DNA from 3 places in the Lactococcus sp. S47 genome. Region 2 is predicted to be linked to each of the others. Evidence: predicted binding sites of a transcription regulator. Region 2 holds the regulator's gene; each other region holds the start of a gene.

Region 1 (3,291 bases), on a different contig from region 2:
AGTGATGGACGCATTGCATCAGTATAGATATCTCCGACCCCACCAATAGAATCTGGTTGGTTAACGAGGATACGAGAAGCTTCAACTTTTTCGCCATATTCTTTAACGAATGGATCATCCATTGCACCGATTTGAATTGCAGCATTATGTCCAGCACCTTGATAAGCAAGTAAGCTACGTACAATCTCAATTCCTTCTTCACGTGTTTCAGCTTTGTAGATTGAAAGCAAAGGAGAAAGTTTTTCAGAAGAAAGTGCTTCACCAATATTTTTCTTATCAAGTTCAAAAAGAAGGACATCTTTATCTTTAGGAACTTTGACACCAGCTTGTTCAGCAATCCATTGACCAGAACGACCGGCAACAGGACCAGTTACTCCAAAACCTTCACCAGCACGTTCAACAAAAACGAAACTTTCAATAGCTTTGTAGTCTTTTTTAGGAACCATATAAGCGCCTTGTTCTTGCATTTTAGCAATAAATTCATCATAAACTGAAGCATCAATAACAGCTGAATTTTCAGTGGCACAAATCATCCCATTATCAAAACGTTTTGAAAGCAAAAGGTCTTCAACGGCACGTTCAATATTTGCAGTTGCATCAACATAAACAGCACCATTACCAGCTCCAACACCGAGTGAAGGGTTACCAGATTTGAGTGCGGCGTTTACCATTCCTGGGCCACCAGTTGCAAGGATTGTTGCAAGTCCACGGTTTTGAATCAAGGCGGTAGTCATGTCAAGACTTGGTACTTCAATCCATTGAATAAAGTCTTCCGGTGCACCAGCTTCAATTGCAGCATCGTAAACAATTTTTGCTGCATGGCTTGAACATTTTTGAGCTTGTGGGTGGAAAGCGAAAACAATAGCATTACGTGTTTTTGCAGTCAATAAAGATTTAAAGATTGCTGTTGATGTTGGATTAGTTGTTGGAACGATACCAGCAAGTACACCGAGAGGGCTTGCGATTTCAACAGATCCAGCAACCTTGTTTTCAGAAATGACACCAACAGTTTTGTCATTTTTAATTGCGTTATAAACAGATTCAGAAGCAAAGTGGTTTTTGGTATCTTTGTCTTCGACAACACCACGACCAGTTTCGTTAACGGCTTCATGAGCGAGTTCTAGAGAATGTTTGCTTGCTGCAAGAGCCATTGCAGCGACAATAGTATCGACTTGAGTTTGTGTATATCCTTCAAATTTAAGAACAGCAGCTTGTGCTTTTTTGACTAATTTGTCAGTATAAGCAACAGCTTCTTGGAATTTTGCGGCTTTTTCTTCAGCGCTTAAAACTTTCTTTGCAGCTGGAGCGGCTTTTTTAGTTGCCATATTTGTAGGTTCTCCTTTGTGATTTCATTCACTTTCTTTTACGTGAATAGTTTAACAAAGTTTTTTATAGATGTCAAGCAATATTGTGATAATTTTTACAAAAATACTCATCAAAAGTTTAGAAAACGGTTTATAACAAGCTTTACTGAAGAAAAAAAGATTGCTAATTCTTTGAGAGAAATTAGCAATCTTTTTTAGTTTATCAGTCAAACTTTGTGAAAAAATAAATTTTTATAGTGGTAAAACACAAGTGATTTCAGGAGCGTAAAAATCTTTTTGTTCCAAAGTTAAAGTACCGGTTTTTTTATCTCGCAAGAAAAGAGATAAATTATCAGATTCTTGATGAGCGACAATGATATAATCTTCAGTTTTGTTGAAATTAAAATCGCGAGGGATATGACCTTCAGTATTTGTCCAGCCAATAGTTTCAAGTTTTGTACCAAGAGGACTTACTTTGTAAGTTGTCAAAGAATCATGTCCACGATTAGAAGTATAGAGGAATTTACCGTCAGATGAAATACGGATGGCAGCAACACCATTTGCTCCATGATAATCTTCAGGTAGGGTGCTAATTGTTTGAAGACGAGCAAAGCGTCCTTTTTCTTCATTGTAACTTAAAACTTCAATTGTTGAATTTAACTCTCCAACCAAATAAGCGATTTTACCATTTGGATGGAAAGTAATATGACGAGCACCCATTCCTTTTTCTGCCCGATAAATTGTAGCAATATTGAGTTTACCTTCACCAATGACATCATAAACAGTGACTTCATCTGTTCCCAAATCACAGGTGACAAGTCGTCCGTCAGGAGTCAAATCAGAATAATGAACGTGTGAGCTAGCTTGTTCAGGACGTGGTCCAGAACCGGTATGTTTTACTGTATCCGTTAATCGGAGTGAGCCATTAGCTTGAATCTTATAAACACGAACTTCTCCAAGATGATAGTTCGCTCCGTAAACTAATTGTCGCGCTTCGTCCACGGCAACATAGCAGAGTGGAGCTCCCGTGGTTGTGACATTTCCGAGATGAGTAGCAGTTTCGCCATCAAAATCAAAGGCGGCGATTCCTCCACCATTACTATCTGCTGCACAAGTATAGAGGTGTCCCTTTTCATCGAGAGTGATATAAGTAGGGTTTTGAACCGCAGCGACTTCATTTAATGATGATAATTCAGCAGCTTTAGTGTCCAAAAGAACACTATATACGCCTTTAGATACACGTTTTGTATAGCCGCCTAAAAGGATTTTTTCTTTCATATTTCTCTCCTCACAAACTAATTTATTTACTATAATTATTTTATCACAAAAAAAGCGGTTTCAGCAAAAATATTAATTTTTTCTTAGAAAAAAAATTTAAAAACTTACTCTTTTAGTGATTATAGAGCCTAAATTAACAATTAAATTTGTCAGACAATAGGAGTGGCTAGAAAAATAGATTTATTGAACAATAGAAGCATGAATAGATACTTGCAAAAATAGGTCAAACAATGTATAATGATAGAGTTGCTATGCAACCATCTCGCATTTCGTCTCGACAAAGTCGTAGTGTACGCAAGTATTGCGGCTGCGGATGACAGATGAAAGAGGAAAAACTATTTTAAAAGGAGACATTAACATGTCAGTTATTTCAATGAAACAACTTCTTGAAGCTGGTGTTCACTTCGGTCACCAAACTCGTCGTTGGAACCCAAAAATGAAACCATACATCTTCACAGAACGTAATGGTATTCACGTTATCGACCTTCAAAAAACTGTAAAACTTGTTGACGATGCTTACAACTATGTAAAAAACGCTTCACAAGAAGGTGCAGTAGTTCTTTTTGTTGGTACTAAAAAACAAGCTGCAGAAGCAGTTAAAGAAGAAGCTCTCCGCGCTGGTCAATACTACGTAAACCACCGTTGGTTGGGTGGTATGCTCACTAACTGGAACACTATCCAAACACGTGTGACACGCCTTAAAGAAATC
Region 2 (3,291 bases):
GCGATTGCGCCATTTTAGTCGTCGAAGCCCGAACTAAATTTCTGGCAACATAGTCCTCTAATTTAGCAATTTCTTTTTGTTGTTTTTCAAAATTTTTGAGTTCTAACAAGAGTTTTTGCTCTCTTTGTTCAACATAGCGAGAATAATTTCCAGAAAAACGAGTCAATTCTCCTCTAGATAATTCTAAGACTTCATTAACCACTTTATCCAAAAAGTAGCGGTCATGACTGACAATTAATAAACTACCTTCGTAATTTTTAAGGTAATTTTCAAGCCAAGCTAAAGTTTCAATATCTAAGTGGTTAGTTGGTTCATCCAAAATCAAAAGTTGTGGTCTTTCAAGCAACATCTTAGCAAGAGCCAAACGTGTTTTTTGTCCCCCCGATAAACTTGAAATTTCTCTTTCCCACATTGTTTCATCAAAGCGAAAACCATTTAAGACAGACTTAATTTCAGATTCATAAGTAAATCCATTTTTCATCCGAAATTCTTCTGATAAAGCATCGTAACGTTTCATCAAAGCTGTCAATTCATCCCCAGCAAGTTCTCCCATTCGCAATTCCATCTGGCGCAATTGTTTTTCCATTTGGCGAAGCGAATCAAAAACAGAGAGCATTTCGGCAAATATTGTCCTTGAGGAATTCAGCCCAGTATCTTGCGCTAAATAATTCATTGTCAAATCTTTGGTCTTGGATACAGTTCCGCGACTCGCTTCTTCAACTCCAGCAATAATTTTAAGCAAGGTTGACTTACCAGCTCCATTTCGGCCAACTAGGGCAATTCTTGAATGGTCTTGTAAACTAAAATTGATATTTTCAAATAAAACATCGCCACCAAAAGTGCGTGCAATTCCATTCCCTTGCAGTAAAATCATGATATTTATCCTCTTCGTTAAATCTCAAAGCATATTTTTAATACTTCGTTTTCCCTTTTCATATGATAGAAAAGCAGTCCTTCTATTATAGCATTTAAGGCAAGTTTTTTGTAGTTCTTCCAAATTCTTAAAATTAAAAAGCTTACCAAATCTGATAAGCTAAAAATAAAATTAATATTAGACTAAAATTAATCTTTCGCGCAATTCAATTCTCCTAACTTCTGGTGGAATAAACGCTCTGATTCCATCCTCGTTAAAACCAATCAATAGACAGTCCTCGTCAAAAATTAATGGTCGTTTTAGAAGACGTGGATTTTCCTGAATTAATTCAAAAGCTTTTTCTAGTCCTAATTCATCGAAATTATAATTTAAAGATGCGTATGTTTTCCCTCGGGTCGCAATTATATCCTCAAATCCGTTTTCAGTCAAGGATAAAATTTTGATTAAATCATCTTTTTCCATAACATCTTTTGATAAATTAATTTCTTCAAATTCAATGTGATGTTTACGTAACCATTTTTTAGCTTTTCTACAAGATGAACATGAACCACTAAGATAAATTTTAATCATATTTTCTCCCTATCTATTTTTTCATATTTCTATTCTAACATGAAAGCGCCTTAATTAAAAGAGGAAAATAAATATTTTTTTAGAATTGTAATCAATTTCTCATTTTTTGTAAATATTCCATTCCTTTTGTTTGATAATTTCACAAATTTTTGATAAAATTATCACAAAGAAACTAAATATTACTTAGTTTTAATAAAATCGAATTAAATTTTTGAGGTATAACAATGACTGATCATAAACCAAGCAAAAGCTTGCCTAAAGCAACTGCTAAACGACTGCCACAGTACTATCGACTGTTCAAAAGTCTTGTCGAAGAAAATGTGACACGCACAAACTCACAACTTATTTCAGAAAAAATTGGAGTAGATGCTGCCACAATTCGCCGAGATTTCTCTTTATTTGGCGAATTAGGCCGACGTGGATACGGCTATGAAACGAAAGTGCTCCGTGATTTCTTTGGAGAACTTCTTGGCCAAGACCAAGAAACGCATATCGCTCTAATTGGTGTCGGAAATCTCGGTCGTGCATTACTTCATTATCAATTCCAAGATAGAAACAAAATGAGAATCACGCAAGCCTATGATATTTCTGGCAATCCCTTAGTTGGAACACAAACGGATGATGGAATTCCAATTTATAATATTTCTGATTTAGAAAAAAATGTTAAAAAATCGGATATCAAAACAGCAATTCTCTCTGTTCGCAAAGAAAATGCCCAAGAAGTTGTTGACACTCTAGTCAAAGCTGGTATCAAAGGTTTCCTAAACTTTGCCCCAATTCGTTTGAAAGTCCCTTCAGATGTGGTTGTTCAATCAATTGACTTAACTAAGGAGCTGCAAACACTACTATTTTTCATGGGAGCTCAAGAAAACTAAATTAGTACAAAATAAAAGAACAGTTTTTATTGACTGTTCTTTTTCTTTTCTTTATAGTTGAGAAGTGATTGTTTGTTATATAATCCTTCATTTTCTGATCTCTTCTTCCCGAAAACTAAAATAATTACCAGCCCCTACAATAATATGGTCAATAAAATTGATCCCCACATCCTCACAAGATTTTTTTATTTTGTCAGTAAATATTTTATCAGCCTGACTGGGTCGTAAATTTCCTGAGGGATGATTATGTGCAACTAACAGTCCTACTGAGAGATTTTTTATTGCATGATAAAGAATCTCTCTAGGGCTTGCAGTTGCCTGATTAACCGCCCCTATAAAAATTGTCTTTTTTTCAATAATTCGATTTTGACCATCTAAATAAGTCGCCACAAGATGCTCTTGCTCAAAATTTTGCATTTCAAAAGCAAGACTCAGGCCATACTCTCTGGAACTCAAAACTTGACCGTAACGTTTTCTATTAGTGGTTTGTATCCTTTTTCCAAATTCAATCATTGCTCGAATTTCAATGGATTTTGCCAGTCCAATGCCTGAAATTTCTCTGAGTTCATTAATCGAAGCTTTGCGCAAATTATCCAAAGTTTCAAAATGTTGAAGAATTTCCAAGGCCAAATTTAATGATGAGTATTTTTTTGTCCCTGTTCGCAATAATATCGCTAACAGCTCAACATCAGACAAGCACTCTTCTCCTAAAAATTCTAAGCGTTCCCTAGGTTGCATCGGATACGGATTTTCTCTTAGTTCATACATACTATTATATACGGAAAAATCTGGCCTTTGTCACTGACAAAAGATTAATTAACCAAAAAAGTTCTGATGAATCTCAGAACTTTTTATTTTTAGTTATCATTTTACTGACAGAGATTTCTGTCAGTAACTTTTATTCAACTGTTACTGCTTTAGCTAAGTTACGTGGTTTATCAACATCAAGTCCACGTTGCATTGACGCATAAT
Region 3 (3,291 bases), on a different contig from region 2:
AAAAAAATTAATTTCAACCTCTGAAATGAAGAATTTCACCTATGTTCTCAATCCAACACGTGAAGAAATTGGGAATATTTCTGAATACTATGACTTCCCTTTTGACTATTTATCAGGAATTTTGGATGACTATGAAAATGCCCGTTTTGAAACAGATGATAATGATAATAATCTGATTCTCTTACAATATCCTGCACTTTCTAATTATGGAGAAGTGGCGACTTTTCCATATTCTTTGGTTTGGACTAAAAATGAATCGGTTATTTTAGCACTTAATCATGAGATTGATAATGGCTTAATTTTCGAGCGTGAATATGATTATAAACGCTACAAACATCAAGTTATTTTTCAAGTGATGTATCAAATGACACACACTTTCCATGATTATTTGAGAGATTTCCGAACAAGGCGTCGCAGACTTGAACAGGGAATCAAAAATTCAACAAAGAACGACCAAATTGTTGATTTGATTGCCATTCAAGCAAGTTTAATTTATTTTGAAGATGCCTTGCACAATAATATGCAAGTACTTCAGGATTTTATTGATTACTTGAGAGAAGATGATGAAGACGGTTTTGCTGAAAAGATTTATGATATTTTTGTCGAAACAGACCAAGCTTATACAGAAACCAAGATTCAGCTCAAGTTACTAGAAAATCTCCGAGATTTGTTCTCAAACATTGTCTCTAATAACTTGAACATTGTCATGAAAATCATGACATCAGCTACTTTCGTTCTAGGGATTCCAGCAGTAATTGTTGGTTTTTACGGAATGAATGTTCCAATTCCTGGTCAAAATTTTAATTGGATGGTTTGGCTTATTTTAGTTCTAGGAATTTTATTATGTGTTTGGGTCACTTGGTGGTTACATAAAAAAGATATGTTATGAAATGGAGAAAAATCTCCATTTTTTTTCCTCTTTGTGAAAAAATTAATTAGTGATTGCAGATTATGAAGTTAGCAATGTTTGTTAAAACTATTTTGTGAATTATTTATGAAAACGTTTTAAAAAAGTATAACAGATATTAAAATAATTGGAACTGTATTAGTAAAGAATCTGTAATTTCTCTTGAATTCTGTTTGCTATTCTCAAACTGTATGATATAATGAAGTTGTAATTTGAAACAGAAAGAACAAAGGAGATTTCAAAATGAAAACCGAAGTTACGGAAAATATCTTTGAACAAGCTTGGGATGGTTTTAAAGGAACCAACTGGCGTGATAAAGCAAGCGTTACTCGCTTTGTACAAGAAAACTACAAACCATATGATGGTGATGAAAGCTTTCTTGCTGGGCCAACAGAACGTACACTTAAAGTAAAGAAAATTATTGAAGATACAAAAGCTCACTATGAAGAAGTTGGTTTTCCCTTCGATACTGACCGCGTAACCTCTATTGATAAAATCCCTGCCGGATATATCGATGCTAATGATAAAGAACTTGAACTTATCTATGGGATGCAAAATAGCGAACTTTTCCGCTTAAACTTCATGCCAAAAGGTGGACTTCGTGTTGCTGAAAAGATTTTGACAGAACACGGTCTTTCAGTTGACCCAGGTTTGCATGATGTTTTGTCACAAACAATGACTTCTGTAAATGATGGAATCTTCCGTGCTTATACTTCAGCAATTCGTAAAGCACGTCATGCTCATACTGTAACAGGTTTGCCAGATGCTTACTCTCGTGGACGTATCATTGGTGTCTATGCACGTCTTGCCCTTTACGGTGCTGATTACCTTATGAAGGAAAAAGCAAAAGAATGGGATGCAATCACTGAAATTAACGAAGAAAACATTCGTCTTAAAGAAGAAATTAATATGCAATACCAAGCTTTGCAAGAAGTTGTAAACTTTGGTGCTTTATATGGTCTTGATGTTTCACGTCCAGCTATGAACGTAAAAGAAGCAATTCAATGGGTTAACATCGCTTATATGGCAGTATGTCGTGTCATTAATGGAGCTGCGACTTCACTTGGACGTGTTCCAATCGTTCTTGATATCTTTGCAGAACGCGACCTTGCTCGTGGAACATTTACTGAACAAGAAATCCAAGAATTTGTTGATGATTTCGTTTTGAAACTTCGTACAATGAAATTTGCTCGTGCAGCTGCTTATGATGAACTTTATTCTGGTGACCCAACATTCATCACAACATCTATGGCTGGTATGGGTAATGACGGACGTCACCGTGTCACTAAAATGGACTACCGTTTCTTGAACACACTTGATACAATCGGAAATGCTCCAGAACCAAACTTGACAGTCCTTTGGGATTCTAAACTTCCTTACTCATTCAAACGTTATTCAATGTCTATGAGCCACAAGCATTCTTCTATTCAATATGAAGGTGTTGAAACAATGGCTAAAGATGGATATGGCGAAATGTCATGTATCTCTTGTTGTGTCTCACCACTTGATCCAGAAAATGAAGAAGGACGTCATAACCTCCAATACTTTGGTGCGCGTGTAAACGTCTTGAAAGCAATGTTGACTGGTTTGAACGGTGGTTATGATGACGTTCATAAAGATTATAAAGTATTCGACATCGAACCTGTTCGTGACGAAATTCTTGACTATGATACAGTTATGGAAAACTTTGACAAATCTCTCGACTGGTTGACTGATACTTATGTTGATGCAATGAATATCATTCATTACATGACTGATAAATATAACTATGAAGCAGTTCAAATGGCCTTCTTGCCTACTAAAGTTCGTGCTAACATGGGATTTGGTATCTGTGGATTCGCAAATACAGTTGATTCACTTTCAGCAATTAAATATGCTAAAGTTAAAACATTGCGTGATGAAAATGGCTATATCTACGATTACGAAGTAGAAGGTGATTTCCCTCGTTATGGTGAAGATGATGATCGTGCTGATGATATTGCTAAACTTGTCATGAAAATGTACCATGAAAAATTAGCTTCACACAAACTTTACAAAAATGCTGAAGCTACTGTTTCACTTTTGACAATTACATCTAACGTTGCTTACTCTAAACAAACTGGTAATTCTCCAGTGCATAAAGGAGTATTCCTCAATGAAGATGGTACAGTAAACAAATCTAAACTTGAATTCTTCTCACCAGGTGCAAACCCATCTAATAAAGCTAAGGGTGGTTGGTTGCAAAACCTTCGCTCATTGGCTAAATTGGAATTCAAAGATGCAAATGATGGTATTTCATTGACTACTCAAGTTTCACCTCGTGCACTTGGTAAAACTCGTGATGAACAAGTGGATAACTTGGTTCAAATTCTTGATGGATACTTCACACCAGGTGCTTTGATTAA

The links. Region 2 encodes Rex, which represses fermentation and respiration genes when NADH is low (regulators of the CRP and FNR family bind a similar motif). Its sites were predicted from a motif close to TTGTGAANTANTTCACAA; they were not measured.
Region 1: the regulator Rex is predicted to act here: its motif matches at 1,409-1,426, upstream of adhE (bifunctional acetaldehyde-CoA/alcohol dehydrogenase).
Region 3: the regulator Rex is predicted to act here: its motif matches at 982-999, upstream of pflB (formate C-acetyltransferase).

The regions. Positions count from the first base shown of each region.
Region 1 is NZ_JACVUB010000013.1:27,443-30,733, forward strand. It holds gene adhE (bifunctional acetaldehyde-CoA/alcohol dehydrogenase) at 1-1,325, opposite strand, end outside; gene IAE52_RS10930 (lactonase family protein) at 1,557-2,582, opposite strand; gene rpsB (30S ribosomal protein S2) at 2,941-3,291, shown strand, end outside.
Region 2 is NZ_JACVUB010000001.1:171,517-174,807, reverse strand. It holds gene IAE52_RS00825 (ABC-F family ATP-binding cassette domain-containing protein) at 1-874, opposite strand, end outside; gene IAE52_RS00820 (Spx/MgsR family RNA polymerase-binding regulatory protein) at 1,052-1,444, opposite strand; gene IAE52_RS00815 (redox-sensing transcriptional repressor Rex) at 1,669-2,319, shown strand; gene radC (DNA repair protein RadC) at 2,407-3,087, opposite strand; gene glmS (glutamine--fructose-6-phosphate transaminase (isomerizing)) at 3,218-3,291, opposite strand, start outside.
Region 3 is NZ_JACVUB010000007.1:60,886-64,176, reverse strand. It holds gene IAE52_RS08400 (magnesium transporter CorA family protein) at 1-889, shown strand, start outside; gene pflB (formate C-acetyltransferase) at 1,151-3,291, shown strand, end outside.